Regions from separate parts of the Shewanella sp. UCD-FRSSP16_17 genome, predicted to be linked through region 3. Evidence: predicted binding sites of a transcription regulator. Region 3 holds the regulator's gene; each other region holds the start of a gene.
What was found. Region 3 encodes LexA, which represses DNA repair genes until DNA is damaged. Its sites were predicted from a motif close to TACTGTATNNNNATACAGTA; they were not measured.

Region 1 (10,380 bases), on a different contig from region 3:
CGAGTGATTTAACTGTGTACGGTGACGTAATTTCTTATCCACTTCTGCAGTGACTTTTTGGCCTACAGTCAATGTACCTGCCGTTAACTTACCTTCGTGACCAAATGCTTGACCGAAGATTTGCGTATCAGCAACTTCAAAAACATTTTCGCCAATTGAAAGTAAGCCTTTATCACCTACCTGACCACCTGACTCCGCATAAAAAGGCGTGTTATCTAATACGATTACCGCTTCTTGACCTGCTGCTAACGTCTCGACTGATTCACCACCAACATAAATTGCAGAAACACTGCCTTCACCGTTTAATTCGGTGTAACCACAAAACTCAGTTTCACCTTCGATTTTAAGACCAGTATTATAATCAGTACCAAAATTACCAGCAGCTTGTGCACGGCTTCTTTGCTCAGCCATCGCAGCTTCGAAACCGGCTTCATCAACGGTAATATCACGTTCACGACAGACGTCAGCTGTTAGATCCACTGGGAAACCATAGGTATCGTAAAGTTTAAAGGCTGTTTCACCATCTAAAACGTTAGTATCTAACTCGTTTAACGCTGCATCTAAAATACCTAATCCACGCTCTAGTGTTCTGGCAAATTGTTCTTCTTCAGCTTTTAACGATTTTTCAATAATCGCTTTAGCTTCAACCAAACTTTTACCCGCATCGCCCATGACTTCAATTAGGGTAGGCAGCAATTTAAAGAAGAACGTATCGGTTGCACCTAACTTATTACCGTGACGCACTGCACGACGAATGATACGACGCAATACATAACCACGGCCTTCATTCGACGGCATCACACCATCAGCAATTAAGAATGAACAAGAACGAATATGGTCAGCAATTACGCGCAGTGATTTATTTTCTAAATCTTCAACCCCAATAATCTCCGCCGCTTTTTTGATTAACGCTTGGAAAATATCAATTTCGTAGTTTGAGTGTACGCCTTGCATGATAGCTGCAATACGCTCAATTCCCATACCTGTATCGACTGAAGGTTTTGGTAGCGGTTTCATTTCACCGTCAGCTTGACGGTTGTACTGCATGAAAACGATATTCCAGATTTCAATGAAGCGATCGCCATCTTCTTCTGGTGTACCAGGGCGGCCGCCCCAAATGTGCTCGCCATGATCATAAAAGATCTCTGAACATGGACCACAAGGACCTGTATCACCCATTTGCCAGAAGTTGTCAGAGGCATAAGGAGCGCCTTTGTTATCACCAATACGAATAATATTTTCAGCAGCAACACCGATTTTCTTATTCCAGATTTCAAAGGCTTCGTCATCAGTATCGTAAATAGTGACACAAAGTTTTTCTGTTGGTAATTTCAGTGTTTGGGTTAAAAAGTTCCACGCATATGAAATGGCTTCTTCTTTAAAGTAATCACCAAAACTAAAGTTACCTAACATTTCAAAGAAAGTATGGTGACGGGCGGTGTAACCTACATTATCTAAGTCATTATGCTTACCACCAGCACGGACACAACGTTGCGATGTCGTTGCACGTGAATAACCACGATTTTCCAATCCTAGAAAAGCTTCTTTAAATTGGTTCATACCCGCATTTGTAAATAATAACGTTGGATCGTTATGTGGTACTAACGAGCTACTGTCGACAACTTGGTGTCCGTTGTTACCAAAATACGCTAAAAATGCGCTTCTTAATTCTGTGGTGGTCTGAAACATGAAATCGCCCTAAATGGATAAATTCTATTTATCATGAAGCTGAATATCAGCTTTAAATTGGCAACATTATATACTTAAACAAACTGAAGGTGCGAGATCCAAGCGTATTTAGATTAGCGATTTTCTTGCTATGAGGGGCGATTACTGTAATCGGTTAATTGGTTTTTAATAATCTGTGCCGTAATACGAGCTAAATGACGTCTTTAATGAAGTCATATCTTTATGCGCGGCGTTCGATCACATATGCCAATGAATAGAGCACTCACAAAAAAATCGCGGCCGACTCATGTCGACCGCGATAGTTATTTTCATTACTGTTAAAACGTGATTAGAACACTTCACCTGTTTCTAAATCGATGTTTTCATCCGACTCAGCTGGTGCCGCTTCTTTTTCAGTGCTTAATAGCATTTGACGTAAATTTGCTTCAATTTCTTCAGCTACTGCAGGGTTTTCAACTAGGTATTTACCCGCATTTGCACGGCCTTGACCAATCTTGTTGCCTTGGTAGCTGTACCAAGCACCAGCTTTCTCAACCAGCTTGTGTGCTACACCTAAATCAACGAGCTCACCAGTACGGTTAATACCTTTACCGTAAAGAATTTGGAATTCAGCTTGTCTAAATGGCGCTGCAATTTTATTTTTAACGACCTTTACTCGAGTCTCGTTACCTACGACAGCGTCGCCGTCTTTAATCGCACCTGTACGACGAATATCTAAACGTACAGAAGCGTAGAATTTAAGTGCATTACCACCCGTTGTGGTTTCAGGGTTACCAAACATAACACCAATTTTCATACGAATTTGGTTAATGAAAATAAGTAGCGTATTTGACTGTTTTAAGTTACCTGCAAGCTTACGCATTGCTTGGCTCATCATACGTGCGGCAAGGCCCATATGAGAATCACCAATTTCACCTTCAATTTCAGCTTTTGGTGTTAATGCTGCAACAGAATCGACAATGATTACATCAACAGCACCTGAACGTGTTAGCGCATCACAGATTTCAAGCGCTTGCTCACCAGTATCAGGTTGTGAACATAATAGGTTATCAATATCGACACCTAGATTTTTTGCATAGATAGGGTCTAGAGCATGCTCAGCATCAATAAACGCACACGTTTTGCCTTCACGTTGTGCTGCAGCAATAACTTCAAGTGTTAACGTTGTTTTACCCGATGATTCTGGACCGTAAATTTCAACGATACGTCCCATTGGTAAACCACCAGCACCTAAGGCAACATCCAACGAAAGCGAACCTGTAGAAATGGTTTCAACATCCATTGTGCGATCAGCGCCCAACTTCATGATTGAACCTTTACCAAATTGCTTTTCAATTTGACCTAATACAGCATTCAGCGCTTTCTCTTTATTTGGATCTGCTTTCATTCTCTTTATCCCTTTAAGGTGACTCAGTTCGAATAACGAACTTGGTAACGAATAAATTTGTCTGTTTCGTAATATGAGCTCAGTATACTGTATAATCATACAGTATCAATAGTTACTGTATAATTTTTTTCCTTTTTTTTACCTTACTATTATTTACACATTAAAAATCATACAGTTAATAACGAAAATATATTAATAACGATAAATAGTAGACAAACAAAACCACTGTATACAGTACTTCTAAGTTGGGTAAATACCTGAGTTTACAACAATAAGTATTGTTCAAAAAATCAGTAAACAAGGGCAAGACGGCATAGCATCGTTGCGATTCTATTGGGTATCAAATCAATTGTTGTTAAGATGACCGCCTATATTGACCCAGACTTAGCCTAATTCAAAATAAAGTAAGAGCAATCACTTAATGACCGTAAATGAAGACCCAAATTTAGAAAAGCACACTCCCATGATGCGCCAGTATTTAACGCTGAAAGCACAGCATCCTGAAATGCTGTTGTTTTATCGTATGGGAGACTTTTATGAATTATTTTATGAAGACGCTAAGCTGGCATCGGAACTGTTAGGTATCTCATTAACTGCACGTGGAAAAAGTGGTGGTAACGCGATTCCCATGGCAGGACTTCCCTACCACGCCGTTGAAGGTTACCTCGCAAAATTGGTTCAAATTGGTCAATCTGTCGCTATTTGTGAACAAGTCGGTGACCCTGCTACAAGTAAAGGACCAGTTGAGCGTAAAGTTGTAAGAATTGTTACCCCAGGTACCTTAACCGACGAGGCCTTACTACAAGAAAAGCAGGATAACTTACTTGCTGCGGTATATCAGGGTAAGAGTGGATTTGGCTACGCGACTTTAGATGTTTCGTCTGGTCGATTTGTTATTGTTGAACTTGAAAATGACGAAACACTGGAAGCTGAACTGCAACGTACCAGTCCTGCAGAATTGCTCTACAGTGAAGATTTACTTGACCGCCAATTAATTGAAAATCGCAAAGGCATACGTCGAAGACCTGAATGGGAGTTTGATTACGATACCAGCATTCAATTACTTCTAGAGCAATTTGGTACCAAAGATCTTCATGGATTTGGTATTACAAATGCTAGGCTTTCGCTACAAGCAGCTGGCTGCTTAATGCAATATGTCAAAGACACACAAAAAACAGCTTTGCCTCATATTAATAGCATCACCATGTTTAATCAGGCTGATACTATCATTCTTGATGCTGCCACCCGCCGAAACTTAGAACTTACTATTAATTTATCTGGTTCACGTGATAATACCTTAGCTTGGGTACTCGATAAGACAGCGACGCCGATGGGAAGTCGTATGTTGCAGCGATGGATCCACCAACCGCTGCGTGACCAACAGCATATTAGCCAAAGGCAACAAGCAGTTGCTGAGTTAATTGATACGGGGTTATATGCAGACTTACACCAGCAATTAAAAGCCCTTGGCGATATCGAACGTATCATGGCGAGGCTAGCTATTCGCAGCGCACGCCCACGAGATTTTGCCCGTCTTCGCCAGGCGTTGGCTTTATTACCTGAAATTCAGCAAACTTTAGGTCACTGCCAACAAAGTGAACTCCAACGTCTAGCCAATTTATTAGGCGAGTTTCCAGAGCAGCAACAGCTATTGGAAAATGCGATTGTCGATAATCCGCCTATGCTTATCCGTGATGGCGGCGTAATTAAAGCGGGTTACAACGCACAACTAGATGAATGGCGTGGCCTAAGTGAAGGGGCATCTGATTATCTAGTACAATTAGAAAACCGTGAAAAAGAACAAACAGGCATCAATACATTAAAGGTCGGCTACAACCGGGTTCACGGCTACTATATCGAAGTGAGTCGCTTACAATCAGATCAAGTTCCTTTGAGCTATCAGCGTCGTCAAACACTAAAGAATACCGAACGCTACATCACACCAGAGTTAAAAGAATACGAAGAGAAAGTGCTATCTAGTCAAGGAAAGGCATTAGCGATTGAAAAGCAGCTTTGGGAAGAGTTATTTGATTTACTTTTACCTAAATTGCATGAACTACAACTGTTTGCCCAAGCTGCATCCGAATTAGATGTGCTAAGCAACTTTGCAGAGCGAGCTGAAACACTGGATTATCATTGTCCAGAAATCAGTAATGACATTGGTATTCATATCGAGTCTGGCCGTCATCCTGTGGTCGAATTAGTTAGCCAAACACCATTTATTGCCAACCCAGTCACCCTCGCGCCTAAGCGAAGAATGCTTATCGTAACGGGGCCCAATATGGGGGGTAAGTCGACTTATATGCGTCAGGTTGCGTTAATCACGCTTATGGCTCATATAGGTAGCTTTGTACCTGCACAAAAAGCAATTATCGGCCCTGTAGATCGAATATTTACACGTATCGGCGCCTCTGACGATCTCGCTTCTGGACGTTCTACTTTTATGGTCGAAATGACAGAAACCGCTAACATTCTTCATAATGCTACAGAGAAAAGTTTAGTTTTAATGGATGAAATCGGTCGAGGTACTTCGACCTATGACGGTTTATCTCTAGCTTGGTCAGCAGCAGAGTATTTAGCTGAAAAAGTCGCAGCGTTAACCTTATTCGCAACCCATTACTTTGAATTAACCCAGTTGCCAGAGCAAATAACTGGCACTGCTAATGTACATTTAGATGCCGTTGAACATGGTGACACGATTGCCTTTATGCATGCTGTTCAAGAGGGCGCTGCGAGTAAAAGTTATGGCTTACAAGTTGCTTCACTAGCAGGGGTACCAGCCCACGTCATCAAAGCGGCGAAACAAAAACTGCATATGCTTGAAAGTCGTGACTTTGCTAATAACAATCAAGTACCGATTCAAGAAGCATTAAACCTGACATTACCTGAACCCCAGTCATCTGCTGCAACAGACAAGTTAGCTCAGATAAATCCAGACAATTTAACGCCTAAACAGGCTTTAGATATGTTGTATGAACTTAAAAGGCTAGCTCAGCTTTAATACATCTATTTAAAGACTCAGTACAAAAAACGCTGCGATGATTTCGCAGCGTTTTTTATTCACTAACAGCATTGAGTATAGCCTGGTCACTTCTCTAATGATTTTAGGCTACTCGTATCAACTCCTTTCATGACTTCTCGCTCTAATGCATGTTGCTCAGCTAACTCATTACTCTTGGTCTGTTGCTGTAATTTCTGTTGCTCGATGCTCATTCTTACTTGGCGCTGTATTGATTCTTGCTCAGTTTCACACTGTCTAAATCCATCGGTCCAGCCTTGAGCATAATCCTGCTCCTGATTAAAGCGATTGACATCTTTTTTAAACTCATCAAACAAACTTCCGCCAGCCTTGTTACCGCTATCGCACCCATCCTGAAAACCATCGGCATAAGCTAGGGGATAACCTTGTTCTATCATTGTGTCTCTTGTGCTTTGACAACCAGTCAATATCACAACACATACAATACTGATAAAACTAATGACATTTTTATTCATTGTTTCTTATTCCTCGTTTTCAACAGACAATAAAAAAGGACATGATTAATGTCCTTATTCATTGAAAGCATACTAAAGCTTATTCCAACAAATTAGCTTCTGAATAACGCTTCAACTGACAAGCCTTGTGCACCTAAAACATCTTTCAATCGTTTTAAAGCTTCAACTTGGATCTGGCGGACACGTTCACGCGTTAGGCCAATCTCAGCACCCACATTTTCTAATGTAGAAGGCTCATAACCTAATAAACCAAAACGTCTCGCGAGCACTTCTCTTTGCTTAGTATTTAGCTCATTTAGCCAACCTACTATCGAATTTGATAGATCTTCATCCTGCACTTTGTAATCAGGTCCAACCGAATCATCATCAGCAATGACATCTAATAACGCTTTATCATTTTCGCCGCCTAATGGCGTATCTACAGAAGTGATTTTTTCGTTTAGCTTTAACATGCGGCTTACATCGCTAGTAGAAACATCTAACGTATCTGCGATTTCTTCAGCCGTGGGCTCATGATCTAATTTTTGAGCCAATTGTCTTGCGGTACGAAGATACACGTTAAGCTCTTTAACGACATGAATAGGTAAACGAATGGTGCGAGTTTGATTCATGATAGCGCGCTCAATGGTCTGTCTTATCCACCATGTCGCATAAGTTGAAAAACGAAAGCCTCGCTCTGGGTCAAATTTTTCGACCGCGCGAATAAGTCCTAGGTTACCTTCTTCGATAAGATCGAGTAACGCTAGTCCACGGTTGTTATACCTTCTGGCAATTTTAACAACTAAACGTAAGTTACTTTCTATCATGCGGTTACGAGATTTCTCGCAGCCTTTGAGTGCTTTACGTGAAAAGAAGACTTCTTCTTCTGCACTAAGCAAAGGGGAAAAACCAATCTCACCTAAATATAGTTGAGTGGCGTCAAGATTCTTTTGCAGATCATCTTGAACTTGTTGGTCGATATCGGGTTGCTGTGCTGTTTTGGCTTTAGTTCCTGCCTTTAGTGCAACCTCTTCTGGTTGTTTAGCTAAATCCATAAGCTCTTCTGCTACTGCAGCGTTTTGTTTCTGGCTCATATGGTGCTCTCCCAAACCTGATAAAATTTAAGTATCTACTGCACTTGCCTATCCTCCGTTTTGATGTGAACTAAACAGTTAGCGTTTAGGTAAATAATTTAATGGGTTAACTGACTTACCATGGAGACGGATCTCAAAATGTAACATCACCTGGTTTGCCCCTGTGCTACCCATTTTCGCCACTGTCTGTCCTGCATTTACATATTGTTTTTCTTTGACCAATATTGCATCAGCATGAGCATATGCACTTAAAAAATCTTCGTTATGCTTAATAATGACTAAATTACCATATCCACGAAGTGCATTGCCGGCATAAACCACTCTTCCATCAGCTGCGGCTTTAATAATATCACCGCGAGAACCCGCAAGCTTAATGCCCTGATTCCCCTGTTGAGTGGTAGAGAAATACCCTATTATTCGACCTTTATTCGGCCAATTCCACTTGCTTACTTTATCTGGCAAGCGTGAAACAGGATTTTTCGCTACTTGTACCGTTTTTTCTTGGGTAGTTTTTACAGAATACGCAGGCTTTGCTTTGTGATCAAGCTCTTTTTTTGTACTATTTTTATCAGCACTAGTGCTAGCCTGTTTTGTAGCTGTAGTTTGTTTTGCCACAGGTTTCTTTGCAGGCTTAGGTTTACTGTTCGCTATAGCAACCGGTTTAGCTGACGTTTTGCTAGGTGTAGGCTGATAGAGTTTCAGTGTCTGCCCGGGGTAAATTGTGTAAGGTGCTTTGAGGCGATTATATTTAGCAATATCGCTAAAATCCTTGCCTGCCCCCCAAGAAATTGAATACAAGGTATCGCCACGTTTTACTTTGTAAGTGCCGGTGGTGATCGAGCCTTTATTGTATTTCGGCCCAGCAGAAGCCGAAATGCTACTCACAGGTGCTGGAGTATGAGCTTGAAAACTACAACCCGTAATTGAAAGCAATATGAAAGTGATTAAAACCCAATTGTGATACTTCAAGCATGTTCTCCAAAATGATAGGAAATATCACCCTAATTAAGCGAGTTCGCCATTAATTAATGGGACGAATTTTACTGCCTCAATAATCTGTGAACTGTACTCATTCCCGTGACGAGTAATTTTTAATAATTGCTGGGAGTCTTCTCCAACAGGGATCACTAATACACCGCCTTCTGATAACTGCATCAATAAAGCTTCTGGCACTGAAGCTGCAGCAGCAGTCACCATAATGGCATCAAAAGGAGCTTTGTTCTGCCACCCTTTCCAGCCATCACCGTATTTAAAAGAAACGTTATGCAAATCTAAACGCTTTAATCGCTGCCGAGCTTGAATTTGCAACGCTTTAATTCGTTCAATAGTGCACAGTTGCGGCACTAACTGAGCTAATATCGCAGCTTGATATCCTGAACCTGTGCCAATCTCCAACACTTTGCTAGGATTATGTTGTAACAACAATTCAGTCATTCTTGCGACAATATAAGGCTGAGAAATCGTTTGTCCTTGCCCAATGGGTAAGGCGGTATTCTCATAAGCTTTATGCGCCAAAGCGCCATCTAAAAATAGCTCTCTTGGAGTATTAGACACGGCTTGTAAGACGGCATTATTACGAATCCCAGCTTCGTGTAACTTTCTCGCTAAATTAATGGCAACTGTTGAGGCTACCTGGCTCATAGTTTATTTATCCAGTTCTCTAAACCAGCAAGCTGATTATATGCAGTTAAGTCGACAGTTAACGGAGTGATTGAAACAAAACCTTGCTCTACAGTACCAAAGTCAGTGTCATCACTCGCATCTTGTTCTTTACCTGGCGGGCCTAACCAGTATATATCTCGCCCAGCAGGATCTTGAGCTTTGATCATGCCTTCAGCTTTATGTCTCGAGCCTAGGCGAGTCACACGTATGCCTTTGATTTCTTCTACAGGCAAGTCAGGGACGTTAACATTTAAAATTTGATCATTATTAATGGGATGTTCAAGCAAGCCTTGTACAATTCTAGCCGCATAAATTGCAGCACTTTGATAATGTATCAGCTCTTTACCAACTAAAGACACAGCAATGGCAGGCAGTCCTAAAAAGCGCCCTTCCATCGCTGCTGCCACTGTGCCTGAATATAATGTGTCATCACCCATGTTTGCGCCTGCATTAATGCCAGATACGACAATATCGGGTTCATTATCACATAGCTCACGAATTGCTAAGTGAACACAATCGGAAGGTGTGCCATTAACCGCAATATACCCATTATCTAAGTTATTAATTCTTAATGGGTTAGTCAAGGTCAAAGAATTACTCGCTGCAGAACAGTTACGATCAGGAGCGACCACTTTTACCTTCGCGATTTTAGCAAGTTCAACAGCAAGGGCTTTTATACCTGGAGCCGTTACTCCATCATCATTACTAACGAGTATATTAATCACTTTGTCGACTCTTGCGCTTTTTGTAGGTTTTCTACTTGCATTGAAGCTTGCATTTGTTGTTCAGCAACCCTTTGCTGACGTGCAACTTCCTGCACATCTTGATAATCCAATAACTCTCGTAAAACGGAGGTTGCATAGCTACCTGCAGGTAATATGAACTCTATGAACAAGGTGTCTTGCTCAAAACGATATTTCAATGCTTGCGGTTTTAACAGCATAGGCCGTCTTTCTTGCTCTAACCCAGCTTGCTCTAACCCTTGTAGATCGTTTGTTAGTGCTATTAACGCAGCTTGCTCAACATTAGCGGCATCAGCTTGAGGGAGTATGCTACCTCTTCCCCATAACGGCG
Region 2 (10,380 bases), 140 kb from region 3:
GATTTATACCTCTGGCTCTACCGGTAAACCTAAAGGCGCAATTCAAACATTTGGTAGCTACGGTTGGACTTGTGAAGCCGTCGTGCGTGATTTAAAAACCAATACCACTGACAGATTATTATCTTACCTTCCATTAGCCCACATTACTGAGCGTGTCGCAATTCAAGGATCATCATTCTACTCAGGTTCTTCGGTCGCCTTTGTTGAAAGCCTAGACTCGTTTGTTGCAGATGTGCAGCGCTGTCGTCCTACGGTGTTTTTCTCGGTGCCACGTTTATGGACACTATTCCAGCTCAATATTATTGAAAAAGCCGGTGAAGCTAAATTGGACTTCCTGCTTAAAGTCCCCATCATTAGTAGCTTAGTTAAACGTAAGATCCAAAAAGGCCTAGGGCTGGAACATTGTCGTTTGCTGGGTTCAGGTTCAGCGCCTATTCCACCAAGCCAGCTTGAGTGGTACCACAAAATCGGCATGAACATTTCTGAAGCTTGGGGCATGACTGAAAACTGTGCTTACTCGATAATTAACTTCCCATTCGATGCCACTAAAATTGGTACAGTGGGACGCCCAGTCGAAGGTTGCCAAGTGCGCCGTAGTGACGAAGGTGAGCTGATGGTTAAAAGCCCTGGCTTAATGCAAGGCTATTACAAACAAGAAGAAGTCACCAAAGCTTGTTTTGATGAAGATGGTTTTTTCCATACTGGCGATTTATGTGAAATTGATGATGAAGGCTTTATCTCAATTACGGGTCGCGTTAAAGACAACTTCAAAACCTCAAAAGGTAAGTATGTTGCGCCAGTCCCAATTGAGCGTAAGTTAGCTCAAGATTCGCATATTGAATTATTGTGTGTCATTGGTTCGGGTTTACCGCACCCTGTGGCATTGGTTCAATTATCAGAAGGTGCTGCGTTGCAACCTCGTGAAGAAGTACGCTCATCACTCAAGGCGACCTTAGACAGCATTAACCCTAACTTAGAATCACACGAGCATGTTGACGCAATGGTTGTGGTAACAGAGCCTTGGACCATTGAAAATGATGCAATGACACCAACGCTTAAAATTAAACGCCACGTGCTAGAAAAGCAGTTTAGTGCCAAAGTTGATGGTATTCGTGGTGCGAAAATTTGCTGGGAAGATGAAATTTAACCCGCTGTTTGGTTAGACTGATTAAAGCACACCTTATTGGTGTGCTTTTTTGTTCCTGGTATTTGCGAAATACCCCTATGCTATACCTAAGCTATATGAACAAAATTTAACCTCCGGCTCGATAATTTAAATTGCGCAAAACTAAAAAATCACTATGCTTGCCGTCCATTTCGGTTTCAGCCATTTTTGAGAGTGAATCATGCTAATTATGTTGTCGATTATCGGCGGTTTTTTGATTTTAACCCTAGGTGCAGAAGCGCTCGTGCGAGGAGCCAGTCAAATAGCGCTCAAGTTGGGACTTACGCCGCTTATTATCGGTTTAACAATCGTGGCCTTTGGCACCAGCGCCCCTGAGCTTGCAGTGAGTGTTAAGTCAGCTATTGCAGGTAATAGCGGAATTGCGTTGGGCAACGTTATCGGCTCAAACATTGCCAATATCGGTTTAATCTTAGGAATAACCGCGCTTATCCGTCCAATAAAAATCGAATCACAGATGGTGCGCCGAGATATCCCTATTATGATTGCGGCCTCATTATTGTTTTGGGGGTTATTACTGGATGGTGGTTTAAGCTTTTTTGATGGCGTCATTCTCACTACGTTGCTTATCAGTTACTTACTATTTAGCTATTTCACAGCAGACAAACAACAAAATGACGACTCTGAAAGTGCAACAAATCAAAGCAACCTTCTTTCAGTACTAATGATTATTGTCGGTATTTCTATGCTGGTCGGTGGCGGCATTTTGTTTGTCGATGGCGCAGTTGCCATGGCAAAGTCGATAGGTATTAGTGAGGTGGTTATTGGCCTCACCATCGTCGCGATAGGCACCAGTATGCCGGAGCTTGTCACCTCTATTGTGGCAGCACTGAAAGGCGAAAGTGATATAGCGATTGGTAATGTTGTTGGTTCAAACCTATTTAACATTTTAGGGATTTTAGGGGTAACGGCCCTTATCCACCCTATTATCAGTAATGAGATAAGCCAAATAGACTGGGTGGTCATGATCGCATTAGCAGCAGTACTACTGCCCTTTGCTTACACAGGCCTGCGGATTGGTCGCCGAGAAGCTGCTGTTTTAGTCGCCAGCTATTTAGGCTATATCAGTTACTTAGTGATCCAAGCGTAAGTATAAAACGGTTCAGTCTATGCGATAGAGTCAAACAAAAAGCCTAAGACGATAACATCAGGACTAAACCATAAGCCAGCATGCTAATTCAGTATGCTGGCTTTTTTATTAATGACATTTGTCATTATAAACTGATGACGTTTGTGCCTGCACACATTCACGCCAATATTGAATACTAACTCTGCACTCAACACACACTTGAATAAACGGAGTTAATCATGAAAACATTATTTATTGCCGCAACCTTATCTTTAGTCAGTCAAACCAGTGTCGCAGATATCAGTAGTATTGATGCTGCAGCCAATACCATGAACCTTGAAGCGCTCAATCAAATCAGCCAGCAAAGTGTTGATTATGAACATGCCTATGCCCAATACCGTATTGCAATTACTGCCAATATTTTAGGACAACGTGGTGTCGCAAAACGTGCGTTTACTGATGCACAAGCCACACTTGAAGCTGTTATCAGTCGTGAAGATCATGCTGAATCGATGACATTATTAGCGCAAATCTATGGCATGCAAATCGCTTATGACGGCGCTAAAGCCCAACAATTATCATCTAAAGCAGGCGCTTTATTACAGCAGGCTGAACAATTAAGTCCCGACAACCCTCGAATTGCATTAGTTAAAGCTATGAGTGCATTTTACACGCCTGCGCAATATGGTGGAGGTTACGACAAAGCCAGTGAGTTGGCCTCATTAGCCATTGCACGCTATCAAAACCCTTGTGATGAGATCTGTTGGGGACATGCTGAAGCTTACACTTGGCGAGGTCTTGCCAAACAAGAGCTCGGTCAACAAGATGCAGCAAAGCAGGACTGGCAACAGGCGTTAACCATTAATCCAGACTATGGTTGGGCTAACTTCCTGCTAAACCCAACCTCTACAGTGAATGCTAGTCAATAATGCCACAGGGCGCTGTTAGCTACTGCTACCCATTGCCGATGGGTTGCAGTATGCTAACTTGCTAAGGAAAGGTTATGAATACTCAAGATACTGCCAATCAGTCTGCTCAAGGAATGGTTCACACGGATATGACCACTAACGAAAACAACCACCCAGAAAAAGCCTACAAGCAAAAAACGGCTTGGGTCTATTTGTTAAACCTCATTTTTTATTTCATACCTATTTGGTTTATGCGTGATGATGTTATGCGTGTAAGCATTAGTCTATTGCTATTAATTCCGTTCTTATACGGTTATTTTTGGGCTTATAAAAGTAGCCAAGCAAAAGCCATATACCCCATATCGTTAATGATTTCGACTGCGGTTATCGCCAGTTTATTTACCAGCGGCGGAATTTCATTTTTTAGTTTTGCGGGCTTTTTTATTGGTTTTTTTTACTCATTACGCACCAGCATTATCAGTTTTATCGCCATCAGTATTGGGTTATGGACACTAAACTACCTTGTAGGGTATCCCGCATTTTATTTCCCGCTATACGGCATGTTAATCGTGTTTGTGGTGGGATTATTTGGTGTAGTAGAACATAACAATGAGCGAATTAGACGTCAGCAACGTCAATCAAATGATGAAATTGCCAGTTTAGCGACAGCCCTAGAACGAGAAAGAATTGCTCGAGATCTTCACGATATTATGGGTCACAACTTATCGTCTATCGCCCTTAAAGCGCAGTTAGCGGAAAAACTCGTTGAAGCAGGAAACCTGCCTTTAGCAAAAGAACATTTGAGTCAATTAGCAGAAATAGCCAGAGACAGCCTTAGTCAAATCAGACAAACAGTATCGGATTATAAACATAAAGGCTTGGCTGACACCTTACAGCAATTAACCGCATCCCTTCGAGAACAAAGCATAGAAGTGAACGTCAACGGCCAATTACCTGAGATGCCCGAGTTATATGAATCACAACTAGGGTTAATGTTTACTGAACTAGTCAATAACATGCTCAAACACGGCACCGCAACTGAATGTTGGTGGCAGTTTAGCCATCAAAACAACACCCTAAACGTACGTTTATCTGATAATTCATCAACACAAGCGATAGTGGAAGGGAATGGACTAAAAGGTATCGCAGAACGGGCTCAATTGCTCAAAGGCGCATTTAACTATCAAATTACCGATGGTTATCAGTTCACGATTTCATTGCCTCTTTCTACCGATAAGGACAGCTGATTCATGAAAATTTTACTGGCAGAGGATCAAGCTATGGTGAGAGGAGCGCTTTCAGCACTGCTCACTCTTAGCAATGATGAAACCATTGGCCCAGTTGAAGTCACAGAAGCCGAAGACGGCACTCAGGCTATTGCGTTACTCAAACAACACTCGTTTGATTTACTGCTCAGTGACATCGAAATGCCAGGGCATACAGGCCTTGAATTAGCGCAATGGCTTAAAGAACAGCAAGGTGCTGCGCTGCAAACTAAAATCATTATCTTAACCACCTTTGGTCGAGCCGGTTATATCAAGCGAGCGCTTGGCTGTGGCGTCGATGGCTTTTTATTAAAAGATGCCCCCACAGAAAGTTTATTATCGGCAATCAAGCAGGTCATGGCTGGCAAAAAGGTGATCGATCCTGAGCTTGCAATCAGTGCCATCGGGGATATTGATCCGCTAAATGATAAGGAACGAAAAGCGTTACGATTTGCCAGCGAAGGATTATCTACCAGTGATATTGCCGCGAAGCTGTTCATTGCCGAAGGGACAGTCAGGAATTACTTGTCTGAAGCGATCAGTAAGCTTAATGCCAGTAATCGTATTGATGCTGCCCGTATCGCTAAACAAAAAGGCTGGTTATAGCGTTGCTTAGCTGCCAAAAAGGGGAATATTATTGCCTTGTATTCAAACTCTGCTAAGATAGGCATAAATATCTGTATATATTTACAGTACTATTGTCTCTAGCAAGCATTCTCACTCGATAGTGAACTGTATAACTTATTGGATAACTCTGTTAACCCTTGCTAGCATGATAGCGCCAACACTCGACAATATGAAGGCATTGTGGATTTGCAACCATTGGATCAGGTTCCTATTACCGACTTAAAAGGCGTAGCCAAAAAAGTCGCTGAAAAACTCGATAAGCTGGGCATTAAAACAGTACAAGATGTGCTGTTTCATCTGCCTATGCGCTACGAAGATCGCACCCAAATCTATCCCATTGCGAGTTTATATCCTGCCATGTATGGCACTGTCGAAGCAGAAATCATTTCTACCCAAATTGTTCCTGGCCGTAAACGCATGCTGACCTGCACTATTGCAGACGACACAGGAATGCTAACCCTACGTTTCTTTAACTTTTCAGTTGCCCAACGTAATGSCATGCAAAACGGCGCGATTATTCGTGCTTATGGTGAAATTAAGCGCGGTAAAAGACACTTTGAGATTATTCATCCCGAATACAAGATAATCAAAGAAGGCGAGAATCCAGAATTAAGTGATTCACTGACCCCCATTTACCCTTCAACAGAAGGTCTTAAACAAGCCAGTTGGATTAAACTAACCGAACAAGCACTGACTCACCTAACTCACGGCGGGTTAACCGAGTTACTCCCCGCCGAGTTGCAACCCAATAATATGAGTATTAGCCATGCTTTACAGTTAATACATAGGCCTCCCAATGACATCGAACAAGCTGACTTGGAGATGGGGATGCATCCAGCTCAGCAGCGGTTAGTACAAGAAGAGTTATTGGCGCACAATTTAAGTATGCTAAAGCTGCGTCAACGTAACAACCTTGATAAAGCTGTCACGCTTTCGGCAACAGGCCAACTACTAAACCCGTTTTTAAAAGCCCTGCCCTTCAAACCCACAGGGGCTCAACAGCGAGTGGGTGCAGACATAAGCCAAGATATTGAGAAACCAACACCAATGATGCGTTTAGTGCAAGGTGATGTCGGTTCAGGAAAAACCTTAGTTGCTGCACTGGCAGCGCTACAAGCCATTGAAAATGGCTACCAAGTGGCGATGATGGCACCCACCGAGTTGCTGGCTGAACAACATGCCATTAATTTTGCAGCGTGGTTTGAGCCGCTCGGACTAAAAGTCGGCTGGCTTGCAGGTAAACTAAAAGGCAAGGCAAGGGCTCAATCACTCGCGGATATCGCTGATGGTAGCGCCAATATGGTCATTGGCACCCACGCCATCTTCCAAGAGCAAGTCAGTTTTGACAAATTAGCACTGATAATTATCGATGAGCAGCATCGCTTTGGAGTGCATCAACGGTTGGGCCTACGTGAAAAAGGCATTAGCCAAGGTTTTCATCCTCATCAATTGATCATGACAGCCACTCCGATACCTCGCACGTTAGCAATGACAGCTTATGCAGACTTAGAAACCTCTATCATTGATGAGCTACCGCCTGGCAGAACGCCTGTCAGTACAGTTGCTGTGAGTGATAATCGCCGTGATGAAGTCATTGAGCGGGTCAAGCAAGCAGCCTTAAACGACAATCGACAAATTTATTGGGTCTGCACCTTAATTGAAGAATCTGAAGTGCTGGAATGCCAAGCTGCTGAAGATACAGCAGAAGAACTCAGTCGTTTATTACCAGAGCTCAATATTGGTCTGGTGCATGGACGAATGAAAAGCGCAGAAAAGCAGCAAATAATGGCTCAATTTAAAGCGGGTGAGCTACATTTACTAGTGGCAACCACTGTGATTGAAGTTGGTGTTGATGTACCCAATGCCAGTTTGATGATTATTGAAAACCCCGAAAGACTGGGCTTAGCGCAATTACACCAATTACGTGGTCGTGTCGGTCGCGGCTCAGTCGTGAGTCATTGCTTACTGCTTTACAAAGCGCCATTGTCGCAAACAGCAACAAAACGACTTGGTGTATTAAGGTCGAGTAATGACGGTTTTGTTATTGCCCAAAAAGATTTAGAGATCCGCGGCCCAGGTGAAGTGCTCGGCACTCGTCAAACTGGGCTGGCAGAAATGAAAATAGCAGATTTGGTCAGAGACCAGTATTTAATTGAAAACACCCAAAAACTTGCCGCACATGTCATGCGACAAGTACCTGAAAATGTTGATGGCATCATTCACCGTTGGTTAGGTGATCGCCAGCAATACGTACAAGCATAAATTATTGTTAACTTAGGTCTATTATCACTAGACAAGCGTTAATAATATTGCAGAATGAGTGATGAGCTTGAGGCTAAACAATATTTATCTCGTGTTCAGTTCCACTTTTGATGTTTAAAGCTAAGGAATAGAAATGCAAGTCAATCAAGAAGACAGAGCAACACCACAATCGAGCCGTGCAGGTGGCAGCAATGCAGGTGTTATCGGCGTAACCATTGCCGTTATTTTGGCTGGTGCAGGTTATTTCTATTTCACGTCAGAGCCGTCTGAACCTGAGGTGATAGCCCCAACACCAGTACAATTGCCAGAGCCGGTGCCTGAACAGCCCATCGAGCAAGAGCCAATTGAAGAAGTGATTGTTGAACCAGAAGTGGTTGAGCCGACCGAAATCATTCCAACAGAACCTGAAGTGGTCGTTGAACCGTTACCAGTACTGACCGAAAGTGATGATTTTGTAGAGCAAAAAACCATTGAAATGGCTGATGGAATGAAAATCGAATCCATCATCCTTAAAAAAGACATTGCTCGCCAGTTTGTGGTATTTGTCGACAACATGGCACAAGGTGAAGTCATTCATAAAGCCAGCCCTTTGAAAGGTCCTAAAGACAGCTTTAGCGTCAGTGAAATTACCGACAAAATCTACTTAAACCCAGACAGCTACCACCGTTATGATCTCTATGCAGACATGATAGCGGGCATGAATGATGAACAGCTAATCAGTACTTTTGAAGAATTATCGCCTTTATTTGACGAAGCATTCGAAGAACTTGGTTATAGTGACATGAGCTTCAATGAACGCATGGTAGAAGCATTTGATGTGATTTTGGCAGCCCCTATTATCGAAGATCCAATTGAGCTGTCATCAATCAGTGTTAACTATTTATTTGTTGACCCTAAACTTGAGTCGCTACCCAACATTCAAAAATTAATGGTGCGCATGGGGCCTGAAAATACCAAGAAAATCAAAGGTGCTGTAAGAAAGCTTAAACAACAGCTAAACAACTAGCTTTGGTAGGTATTTTTAGTACTAGCCAACCTATCGCTGCCAAACCCTAATCTAATAAGAGCAAGTTACTCGATCAGGTTTGCAGTTCAAGCACCAACAAAATAGCGACCTTATGTCGCTATTTTTTGTTTTTGTGATGCTAAATATTACGGTACAATTGCTGACGTTATTAAATTAACAACAAGCTGCCATATTCATAGCGTCCAAACCCTATCGATGTGGCCATCTCAGCAAGGGATACCTGAGTCGTACCAGAGGCAATGTAGTGCAATTAGTATTTGATATTCTTTCATGGGGCGCATGGTCTCTAGACTTTCAAGATAAAGAAAGCTGGCGCCAATGGGATAATGCTGTCACCCCGACTACAGAAAATAAAACCTCTCCCGCTTTAGCTCACGTGCCAGCCATGCAACGTCGCCGCTTTAGCCGCTTAACTAAAATGATGCTGACTGCAGCCCATGACTGCCAACCCGCAAAACATTGCCGCAGCGTGTTTGCTTCTCGTCATGGCGAACTCACTCGCACACTGGATTTATTACAAGATATTGTTGATAAAGAAGCGCTTTCTCCATTAGCTTTCAGCCAGTCAGTACACAACACAGCCAGTGGCATTTACGGTATAGTGAGTGGCAATACCGCAGCTTCAACTTCTGTTGCAGCAGGTGAAGAAAGCCTATCCCAAGCCATGATTGAAGTATTTGCGCAGCTAGCTGAAAACCCTGAACCGGTTCTGCTTGTCTTTGGTGACGATCCTGTCCCGCCTATTTACAATCAATACACCCAAGAATATGAATTACCTTTGGCAATGGGCTTATATCTTGCCCCAGCCAACAGCACTGAGCATCAGCACACTGTTCTAGGTCAATTGACGCTATCAAACGGCAATACAAACGAGTCCCAGCCAATCAGTTATGCGCAATTTATTCATGCTATTGCTTCGCAAACTTCGCTAACAGGTCAATTGGCTCATTGGCAGTGGCAATTGACCCCGCAATTAGGTCATGACCACACGACCCAGCGACATGAAAGTCGTTGATATAATAAGTTGCAGAGTATGACGAATAGAAACAGCTCAGTAGAGTTCCCTGAACCCGCCCCTTACTTAACGGGGCTAGCATATGTACCTCGTTGGATAGGTGGCACCTTATGTTATGTTGTTTTTGGTTTAGGTGGACTATTAAGCTCGCTCACTGTTTTACCTGTATTACGTTTGTGGCCGGGTACAAAACAGCAACGAATTGCCAGAGTACAAAAAGCGGTCCACATTATGTTTAAAGGTTTTGTGTGGATGCTCAGTGCAACCGGAGTCATTAAAGTCAGTACCAAAACGCTCCCTAGCTTAAGCGAGGCAAAAGGAGTGATAGTGGTGGCTAACCACCCAACCTTGGTTGATGTGGTGGTGTTAATCAGTTTAATGCCCAATGCCGGTTGTATTGTTAAACAAGGATTATGGCGCAACCCCTTTATACGCGGTGTATTAGCATCAGCAGGGTATATTCCTAATCGTGGTGCAGACTTGTTACTAAAAGACTGTCAGCAAGTGTTAGCAACGGATACAAACTTAATTATTTTCCCAGAAGGCACTCGTACCCTTGTGGGAGCTAAAACAAATCCATTTGCACGTGGCGCTGCAAATATCGCATTACGTACACAAACTGATATCATGCCTGTCATACTTCGTATTGATGTGGCCGGACTGACAAAACAGCAACCTTGGTACGAACTACCAAGGCAAACAATCAATATGTCTGTAGAAATGGGCGCACCTTTTGAGTACCTAAGGTATGATGCTAGTCAAAACAATGAAGCTAAAATGGCCAGAGTTCTGACAAGAGAGTTACAGCAGTATTACGCTGAGCAACTCACAGCATTACCGCCATTACGCAACATGAGCAAACATTAATTACACCAATCACAATTAGAATATTAATATGAATTTACACAACGAAATTAAGCAGCTCATTATTGACTGCCTCGACTTAGAAGATGTCAGTATCGACGATATTGAAACTGACGCACCACTATTTGGTGAAGGCTTAGGATTAGACTCAATCGATGCG
Region 3 (10,380 bases):
GCCTAAAGTGCTTTATGAGCTGGTGAATTACATACGTTTTTATGGTTTACCCACATTAGATTCCCTTTCGGAATTATGTGGTTTTTCGAAACAACAATTACAGCGACGATTGCAGCGTAATGGCTTTAGTTTTACAGAGTTAATGCGCTATATCTTAGGAAATTTAGCAGTGAAATATATGCTTGAAGGCAAAGAAGTTAAAGAGATTTCGCAGCTACTTGGCTATGCCAGTGTTCGCAGCTTCAGTAAAAGTTTTAGGCGATTACATCATCAATCACCGACTCAGTACGTTGAAAAATTGCATCAAAAAAGCCCTCAATAGAGGGCTTTTTTAGATTATCAATATTGCGTATAGCTTATCGATAAACAGGCAATAAATCAGCCATTGCCAATAAGTGACAAGCTGCTGTTAACACACCAAAAAGAATCACTACAACCACTAGCGGCGTACCACCAGGAACTCTAAAGCTATTCTCATCAGGGAACATTTTACGTGACTTATACGCCATCATCGCTGGCACAATAGCAGCCCAAATTGTCGCGGCAAGAGCGGCAAAACCAATAGCGATTAAAAAACCATCTGGGAATAATAAGCCTAAGATGGTTGGCGGTATAAAGGTCACAGCAGCGGTCTTGATTCGGCCATTAGCTGATTCATCAAAATCAAATAAGTCAGCTAAATAATCAAACAAGCCTAAGGTCACCCCTAAGAAAGATGACGCAACGGCCAAATTAGCAAACAAAGTTAACATGGTATTTAGCCAAGCACTGGACATCACATCTGACAATGCCGCAACCAATACGCCCATATTCCCACCTTGAGCGATAATATCGCTAAAATGACTACGAGGAATATTGCCCATGGTGGCAATTAACCAGCACGTGTAAATCACTAACGCGATAAAGGTACCGATACAAATCGCCTTGATAATCACATTAGGCTGCTTGCCATAATACTTAACTAAGCTTGGCACATTGCCGTGATAACCAAAGCTTGTCAGACCAAAAGGAATGGCAGCTAAAATATATGGAGCAAAACTCGCCTGTCCGTCAGGGACTAACAAGTTCACGGTTTCCACATCAATCAGCAAATTACCGACGGCTAAAAAGAAAGTAATGATCATCCCGCCAAGCATTACTGTCGTAATACGGTCGACCACTTTAGTGCTAATCATCACAATCGCAGCAAGCACAAGGGCAAACACTAAGCCTGCAATACTTTGTGGTAAATGAATGCCCATACCTGACAAGGTGTGGTTCACAATAGAGCCACCACCACTGATATAAGCGTAAGTCAGAATATATAATACGAAGGTAATGGAAAGCCCATTAACTATCCGCCAGAATTGGCCTAATGTCACTTTGGTTAACGTGTCGAAACTGTCGCCAGGTTTAAAATGCAAGTTGGTTTCAAGTAGCATTAAGCCTGACACCAACATACAAAACCAAATACCGATTAGCATGGCAATGGAATAGCCAAACCACATACCAGCACTGACAACAGGAAGGGAAAACATACCGGCACCGACTGTGGTACCGGCAATAATCATAGCACCGCCTAATAATGATTTATTGTGCGGTTGTGATTGTGTTGAACTCATAAAGTTAGTGGTTACCCATGTTCCATAGTGACGCTATCTACTATGGTTTTACGAACAGATAAACGCAACATACCATTGGCATGGTCGCGAATTCGGATGACAGCAAACTGATTGTCATTACCCGACAAGTGCCCTAATTCTTTTAATTTTACACTCAAATTATTGTAGAGTTTTTTATCATAAAACTCTGGCGCAGTAATTCCGTGTAAAGCACCTAAACGCTGAGCTAATAAGTGGCTCGCGCTTTCTAGATCTGAACGTTCAATATCCGGTTTATAAGCCAATAAATTAAAGATAATCGCGTAACGTTGTAATGTCTCACTGACAGTTTCAGACAATAACATTAACTGGGTAATATTACTTTGATTGAGTTCAAACTCGTCTGTACCCGAAATAAGCTGTTGCTCAACAAATAAGTTTAATACGCTATCAATGTAAGCGGGTAAGTCTTCAATCCCCATAAACAACTCAGCCTTGAGTAGCGGATAGAAGTCATTAACGATTTCATGAATTTTTTGACGATTAAACTCTTCGTATTGCACCAAGCAACTCGCAATTAACGAAGGAACTGCCATTAAATGGATGATGTTATTACGGTAGTAGCTCATCGCAATTGCTGAAGACTCTTCAATCGCAATAATTTCACCAATTTGATCAGTGTGCGAAGTAAACTTTTTCAGTGATAGACATTGATCAACTAATTCACTAGCACTGCCTTGAGCAACTGAGGTGTAATCAGTGTAAGGTACTTCTTTCATCAATTTAAGATATAAATCTAGCTGACGTTCCAGCTCTGTGCGCTCTAATGCATTTTGTTCAGCGGCTAATAACACCATACTGGTTAACGTAACAGAGCTCGCAGCTGCTGCACTGTTAATGTTTGTCATCACTTTATTGGCTAATTGATTAACCGCAGGCGTTAACCATGTTGGTTTTTGCTCGGGATCTTTAGCCACTTCTTCACGCCAATCTGGCGACTGCTGATTTAAGAACTGCTGTACGTTAATTGGCTCACCAAAGTTAACGTAACCTTGTCCAAAGTTACCCAACTTACGCAATGCACCAAACACTTGCCATACAGATTCTTTTTGCTTTTTCTTACCACTTAATTCTTTATGATAAGTCGACACTTCCATGACATGATCGTAGCCAAGATACACTGGCACTAAGGTCACAGGACGCTCGATACCCCGCAATACGCTGTTTACCGTCATCGCTAGCATGCCTGTTTTAGGAGCAAGTAGACGGCCAGTACGTGAACGACCACCCTCAGTGAAATACTCAACTGAATAGCCTTTAGCAAATAGTTGATCTAAATACTCTCTGAATACTGCGGTATAAAGCTTATTACCGTTAAAACTACGACGGATAAAGAAGGCACCACCACGGCGGAACATTGGACCTGCCGGCCAAAAGTTAAGATTAATCCCTGCCGCAATATGCGGTGGAACCATGCCTTGATAATAAAGAATATATGACAGTAACAAGTAATCCATATGGCTTCGATGACACGGCACATAAACGATTTCATGACCATCATGATGCAGTTTACGAACTTGCTCCGCACTCTTGATGCTAATACCACTGTATAACTTGTTCCAAAGCCAAGTTAAGAAACGCTCAGCAATACGAATCAAGTTATCCGAATAGTCTGCCGCGATTTCATCAAGGTACTCAATGGCTTTTTCACGTGCCTTTTCTTCGGGAATTTTTTTGTTAACGGCTTCTTCTTGAATGGCACGCTTGATGGATTCTGACTTTAACAGCGAATTGAACATCGCTTGACGATTAGGAAGCTGAGGCCCCGTCATCACCTTACGTTGTCGGCGAAAATGCACACGAGCCACACGGATAAGCTTATGCGCAATACTGACATCTGTGCCGTGTTCATCAGCCATATAACGCAGCGACATGGCATTAGAAAATTGAATGAAGTTATGGCGACCTAAAAATAGAATCATTAACCATTTACGTAACCATGTTGGGTTTTCACGCTCAAAAACCGCAGCGGTCATGGTGTCATCTTCTTTACCTGGGATACGCCCCCAATATAGGCTTACAGGCACAAGCTGGATGTCGAGTTCTTTGTTCTTTTGGTGTAATTCGAGCAACTTAGTAAAGTTTGCTACAAATTTATCGCTACTATGGCGCTTACCAAACAAGGGTTTACGCCCTTCCACACACACAATTCTAGGGGTATTGAAACCATCAACATCTAACCGTTCATACGGACTTGGCAAGTTATATTTAGCTGTCATTTCATGTAAGGCAGCAATATCACTCAGCGACTCCGTTTTCATCACATAGACCACTGGCTTGTCAGGATCTAAGTTAAGGTCAGCGAACGGATCTTCAGGCACAACAACACTGTGTACCATTAATTTCTGAATCCAACGTAATGATTTAGCAATGATAGAATCTGGTTTTAGCATGGGTCTTCGCATTATCAACAACGATTTATTGCGCATAGGATACCAGAATATCATTCAGTTACACTAACCTCGGTAAATCTAGTTAACATTTAAGTAGCAAGTTTTGTTGGTTCTAACATCAAGTATCAATCACTTAGTAAGTAGCAAAACATTTAGGTACAGTACTGTATAAATAGACGGTATCCAGTACTTTTTGGCTTATTCACTTGAGTCATCAATAATAAAACACACTAATTTACCGACGCCCCGCAAAAACAATAAACTACTGATTTAATTAACTTTAAACAACTAGAAACTTCGATAAAAATTCATATCTATTGCTTTATCAGCAAAAAATGTTGGTTAATACTTGCGCGACCAAAGATACTGTATATAATGACAGTCACTGTATAAAAAAACAGGAATCAACATGAGACCTTTAACGCCACGACAAGCTGAAATTCTAGAATTAATTAAATGCAATATTGCCGAGACAGGTATGCCACCAACTCGTGCAGAAATTGCCACTAGATTAGGCTTTAAAAGTGCTAATGCTGCAGAAGAACATTTAAAAGCACTCGCTAAAAAAGGTTGCATTGAAATTATTCCAGGTACCTCTCGCGGTATCCGTATGGTCCAAGAAGAAGAGGAAGTTGAAGAAGGCTTACCACTGATTGGTCAGGTTGCGGCTGGTGAACCAATTTTGGCGCTAGAACATGTTGAACAATACTTTCAAGTTGATCCTGAAATGTTTAAACCCAATGCTAATTTCTTACTACGTGTTCGTGGCGACAGTATGAAGGATATTGGCATTATTGAAGGCGACTTATTAGCGGTTCACAAAATGCAGCAAGCTAAAAATGGTCAAGTCGTTGTTGCCCGTGTTGATGATGATGTCACCGTGAAGCGTTTTGAAAAGAAAGGCAACGTTGTTTATCTGCATGCAGAAAACGAGCAGTACTCGCCGATAAAAGTCGATTTAACATGCCAAAGCCTTACGATTGAAGGGCTCGCTGTTGGCGTTATCCGTAATGGAGGTTGGTTATGAACACATTAATAGGTAATGCACCACGTCACCCAGGTTTATGGATGGACATGGCATCAGCAGCTGCGCCAGTAAAGCAAGGTATCGAAACCAAACAAACAGCTAACCAAGGGTTAACTGAATTAACTCAGCTATGCGGCCAGTTAGCCGTATTAAGTCAACAAGGGCGATGGATTGTACTGATTAATCCGCCTCACATTGGTTACAAACAAATTCTAGCGAACGCCAATGTCAGAATGGACCGTGTATTACTGGTTCACACTAAAGATGAAGTCGAAACACTGTGGGCAATGGAAAAAGCACTCACAAGTGGTACATCCAGCGCAGTGATTACATGGACAACCCCATTAGATGCTCGTGATAATCGTCGCATTCAATTAGTCGCTAAAAGCGCCTTAGCACAAGGTGTCATTATCGAAGATGTAAATACTCACTTACGTGATGACCAATTAAACGCCAGTAATCCTGTGACTGCAACCCAATTGAATTTATCTGCATTTCACTAAAGTCTATTTGCTAAAAAAGCCCTTCATTTCGGTGACGGGCTTTTTTTTGCGCCTTTTTTCAGCAAATTAGATGATAAAGTGATCTTGATCAATATTTAATCTCCAAGTAATGTAGTTAACAAGGGGGTAACATTTATTGACCTCTCTTAGTGGTAAAAATGAACATAAGTGATAAAACGCTGTAAAGATTGTGCTGGTACCATGCGGTATAGAAAGCCTTGAATAAAAAAGCGTCAATTTAAGAATTGAAAAGTTCAGTATTAGGTACAAGTGTGGCCACCAAAACCCAATAGAATAATCGAGTATTAATACTCACTGCCACCGTGTACTTTGAAGTGATCAAACTTTTTCGGGAATAGAAAAGTTTGCATAGAGCAGAGTATTACTGTGTGACTTTTCCTTGTTGTTATTGCAAATCGCAATTGGCAGAGGAGTAGTCTTGTGAAGCGATTGTTGTATGGATTAATGGTGCTGTTTTTTGCAGTGCCACTTGCAGCGGCTGATATGCCGCTTAACATGACCCAAGGGGTAACAGAGATCAGTGGTAAGGTTTACGACCTCCATATGATCATTCTTTATATCTGTTGTGCTATTGGTGTTGTGGTATTTGGAATCATGATTTACTCCATGATTTATCATAGAAAATCAAAGGGTGCAGTACCTGCTGATTTCCATGATAGTACCAAAGTGGAAATAGCATGGACTGTCGTGCCGTTTCTTATCCTCATTGGTATGGCAATTCCTGCCACAAAAACCCTCATTGCTATGGAAGACCCAAGTGATGCGGAGTTAACTATTAAAGTAACCGGCTCTCAATGGAAATGGCATTACAGCTATTTTAATGAAGACGTCGAGTTTTACAGTTTACTTTCCACCCCTGCCGATCAAATTACTGGGACAGAAACGAAAACTGAAACTTACCTACTTGAAGTCGATAAGCCCCTCGTTCTGCCAATCAATCGTAAAGTACGCTTTTTAATGACTTCAGATGATGTGATTCACTCTTGGTGGGTTCCTGCATTTGCGGTGAAAAAAGATGCTAACCCAGGTTTTATTAATGAAGCTTGGACCAAGATTGATAAGGTTGGTACCTACCGAGGCCAATGTGCTGAGTTATGTGGTAAAGACCACGGATTCATGCCGGTGGTAGTTGAAGCCGTTTCTGAAGCAGACTTTGAGCAATGGCTGAAAGATCAAAAACAACTCACTGCTGATGCAAAAGCCGCGGCCGAAGCGTCACTGTCGCAAACCCTGACCTTTGATGAGTTGATGGCTCAAGGTGAACAAGTTTACATGGGCCGATGTGCCGCTTGTCACCAACCAAATGGTGCAGGACTACCTGGTGTATTCCCGTCTCTTATCGGCAGCCCAATCATTAAAGGGTCAGTTGCTGGCCACATTGATATTGTCGTCAACGGCCAGCCTGGTACTGCCATGCAAGCCTTCGCGAAACAGCTTACTGCAACAGAAATTGCAGCTGTTGTGACCTACGAGCGAAACGCTTGGGGTAATGATTCTGGTGATGTGGTTCAAGCTGCAGATGTGAACTCTGGTGGGGCACCTAGCGATGCAAGTTCAGCAAGTGATAAGCCAACGCCTGTCACTTTGCCTGCTGAGTTACCAGCGACACAACCTGAGGTAGAACAAGTGGTTGCTGACGTCGTTGAAGAAGCAACACCTGACGTTGTTATGGATGACTTATCTATGGATGAGCTGATGGCAATGGGTGAGCAAGTTTACCTCAGCAGCTGTGCTGCATGTCACCAAGCCGCTGGTACAGGTTTACCTGGCGCATTCCCTGCGTTAGTGGGCAGTCCGTTAGTCATGGGGCCTGTTGAAGGACACCTTGAAGTGGTTATCAATGGCCAACCTGGTACAGCAATGCAAGGATTTAGCTCCATACTCTCACCGCAGCAACTCGCAGCTGTTGTGACGTATGAGCGAAATGCTTGGGGAAATAATACTGGTGATGCTGTTCAAGCCACCGATGTTGTTGGTCATGGAAAGTAAGGGATACAGATGAGCACAATTACACAAGATACTACCCCAGCTCATGATGAACATTCTCATGACGGCCATGATGATCACCATCATGGCGCGCCAAAAGGCATCATGCGCTGGATATTAACCACTAACCATAAAGACATTGGTTCTATGTATTTATGGTTCAGTTTTATTATGTTCCTCACTGGTGGTGCGATGGCAATGGTCATTCGCGCAGAGCTATTTCAGCCAGGCTTACAGTTAGTTGACCCTAACTTCTTTAACCAAATGACCACAGTACACGGTCTTATTATGGTATTTGGTGCCGTCATGCCCGCCTTCACAGGGTTAGCCAACTGGCTGATCCCAATGATGATTGGAGCACCTGATATGGCACTGCCTCGAATGAATAACTGGAGCTTTTGGATCTTACCATTTGCCTTCGCGATTCTGTTGAGTTCGTTGTTTATGGAAGGCGGCGGCCCTAACTTTGGCTGGACTTTCTATGCACCGCTATCAACAACCTATAGCCCTGATAGCACTGCACTATTTGTTTTCTCGGTGCATATCATGGGGATCAGTTCGATTATGGGCGCAATTAACGTGGTCGTGACCATTGTTAATATGCGTGCACCAGGCATGACTTGGATGAAGTTGCCATTATTTGTATGGACATGGCTCATTACTGCATTCTTGCTGATTGCGGTGATGCCCGTACTTGCAGGTGCGGTTACCATGGTATTAACCGATAAATACTTTGGTACCAGTTTCTTTGATGCCGCAGGTGGCGGTGATCCCGTCATGTTCCAGCATATTTTCTGGTTCTTCGGTCACCCTGAAGTCTACATCATGATTTTGCCATCGTTCGGGATTATCTCGGCCATTATTCCCACCTTTAGTCGTAAAAAGTTGTTTGGCTACGCTTCGATGGTTTACGCCACGTCCAGTATTGCGATTTTATCCTTCTTGGTTTGGGCGCATCACATGTTTACCACAGGGATGCCAGTATTTGCTGAACTGTTTTTCATGTACTGCACCATGTTAATTGCGGTGCCGACAGGGGTAAAAGTATTTAACTGGGTAGCAACGATGTGGCGTGGTTCAATCACGTTCGAAACCCCTATGTTATTTGCGATTGCCTTTATTATTCTCTTTACCATTGGTGGTTTTTCAGGATTGATGCTGGCGATAACACCTGCTGATTTCCAATACCATGATACTTACTTCGTGGTGGCGCATTTCCACTATGTACTGGTGACTGGAGCGGTGTTCTCTATTATGGCTGCTGCCTATTATTGGTTACCAAAATGGACTGGCCATATGTATAGCGAAACCCTAGGGCGCTGGCATTTCTGGTGTAGCGTGATTTCAGTCAATGTGCTGTTTTTCCCGATGCACTTTTTAGGATTAGCAGGCATGCCTCGCCGAATTCCAGATTACGCCATTCAATTTGCTGATATTAATCAAATTGTCTCAATCGGCGGATTCGCATTTGGCTTATCACAACTAATTTTCTTAGCCGTAGTGATTAAATGTGTCAAAGGTGGCGAGAAAGCGGCTGATAAACCTTGGGAAGGCGCTGAAGGACTGGAGTGGACCATTGCCAGCCCAGCACCTTACCACTCATTCACCACACCACCAGAGGTGAAGTGATATGAGCCAGCCAACAAAATCAAACCGTAACTTACTTATAGGTCTGGTATTAGGATCAATAGGTATGTTCGGCTTTGGTTTTGCGCTGGTACCGCTTTATGACGTGCTTTGCGAGACCTTAGGCATTAACGGAAAGCCTCAAGGTACAGCAAGTCGTTATGAAGCGGTGGTCGTTGATAAAGAACGCACCATTACTATTGAATTTATCGCCCAAGTGCAAGGCAGTATGCCATGGGAGTTTGGCCCCAAAGTGAACCGAATACAGGTTCATCCAGGTGAGCTAACTCGCACTGCATTTTTAGCAAAAAACCTTTCTGCTAAACCTCTTGTAGGCCAAGCGATACCCTCGGTATCGCCTGGCCAAGGCGCTGCATATTTCAATAAAACGGAATGCTTCTGTTTTAATCAACAGCCCCTAGCTGCAAAGGCTGATGCTGAACTGCCATTAATCTTTTATGTGGATCCTGACTTACCCGATTCCATTAAAACTTTGACTCTCTCTTATACCCTCTATGACATCACAGACAAACAAACTGCGGCCATAGAGCAAGGAGCAGCAAGATGACAACAAAACATGAAACTTATTACGTGCCAGCGCAAAGTGCCTGGCCCATCATTGGCGCTATTGGGTTATTCCTGATTGCTTTTGGCGCAGGTTCGTACGTACAACAACTCGCCACCGAAGAAACATCGGGCGGCTATATTCTCGTGGCTGGTATCGCAGTCATCATTTTTATGCTGTTTGGTTGGTTTAAAAACGTCATTGATGAATCAATGTCTGGCTTATATTCAGCGCAAATGGATCGTTCTTTTAGACAAGGAATGAGCTGGTTTATTTTCTCTGAAATTATGTTCTTCGGCGCCTTCTTTGGCGCACTTTTTTACGCACGAATGGTCGCTATTCCGTGGTTAGGTGGTGCCTCAAACAATGCCATGACCCATGAAGTGCTTTGGCCGACTTTTGAAGCCATGTGGCCACTCACTAAAACACCTGATGGCACCACGACTGAAGCGATGCCTTGGACAGGGTTACCCCTATACAACACCCTGATATTACTCGCATCGTCAGTCACTTTACACTTTGCCCATGTGTCTCTTGAAAAGTCTAAGCGTGGGGCATTAAAAGTCTGGTTAGGACTAACCATCTTATTGGGTATTGGCTTCTTATTTTTACAAGTTGA

Region 1: the regulator LexA is predicted to act here: its motif matches at 3,353-3,372, upstream of mutS (DNA mismatch repair protein MutS).
Region 2: the regulator LexA is predicted to act here: its motif matches at 5,101-5,120, upstream of recG (ATP-dependent DNA helicase RecG).

Annotation. Positions count from the first base shown of each region.
Region 1 is NZ_LZFV01000002.1:328,842-339,221, forward strand. Features, by position in the region: gene alaS (alanine--tRNA ligase) at 1-1,689, opposite strand, end outside; gene recA (recombinase RecA) at 2,018-3,076, opposite strand; gene mutS (DNA mismatch repair protein MutS) at 3,498-6,077, shown strand; gene A9267_RS06330 (hypothetical protein) at 6,164-6,571, opposite strand; gene rpoS (RNA polymerase sigma factor RpoS) at 6,664-7,644, opposite strand; gene A9267_RS06340 (peptidoglycan DD-metalloendopeptidase family protein) at 7,723-8,613, opposite strand; gene A9267_RS06345 (protein-L-isoaspartate(D-aspartate) O-methyltransferase) at 8,650-9,285, opposite strand; gene surE (5'/3'-nucleotidase SurE) at 9,282-10,031, opposite strand; gene truD (tRNA pseudouridine(13) synthase TruD) at 10,028-10,380, opposite strand, start outside.
Region 2 is NZ_LZFV01000046.1:60,944-71,323, forward strand. Features, by position in the region: gene A9267_RS17330 (AMP-binding protein) at 1-1,147, shown strand, start outside; gene A9267_RS17335 (calcium/sodium antiporter) at 1,347-2,273, shown strand; gene A9267_RS17340 (tetratricopeptide repeat protein) at 2,492-3,181, shown strand; gene A9267_RS17345 (sensor histidine kinase) at 3,256-4,407, shown strand; gene A9267_RS17350 (response regulator transcription factor) at 4,411-5,031, shown strand; gene recG (ATP-dependent DNA helicase RecG) at 5,239-7,314, shown strand; gene A9267_RS17360 (DUF3014 domain-containing protein) at 7,448-8,320, shown strand; gene A9267_RS17365 (beta-ketoacyl synthase chain length factor) at 8,586-9,356, shown strand; gene A9267_RS17370 (lysophospholipid acyltransferase family protein) at 9,375-10,223, shown strand; gene A9267_RS17375 (phosphopantetheine-binding protein) at 10,252-10,380, shown strand, end outside.
Region 3 is NZ_LZFV01000046.1:201,123-211,502, forward strand. Features, by position in the region: gene A9267_RS18025 (helix-turn-helix domain-containing protein) at 1-322, shown strand, start outside; gene mtr (tryptophan permease) at 357-1,601, opposite strand; gene plsB (glycerol-3-phosphate 1-O-acyltransferase PlsB) at 1,613-4,033, opposite strand; gene lexA (transcriptional repressor LexA) at 4,443-5,060, shown strand; gene A9267_RS18045 (cell division inhibitor SulA) at 5,057-5,563, shown strand; gene coxB (cytochrome c oxidase subunit II) at 6,005-7,573, shown strand; gene ctaD (cytochrome c oxidase subunit I) at 7,583-9,199, shown strand; gene A9267_RS18060 (cytochrome c oxidase assembly protein) at 9,201-9,764, shown strand; gene A9267_RS18065 (cytochrome c oxidase subunit 3) at 9,761-10,380, shown strand, end outside.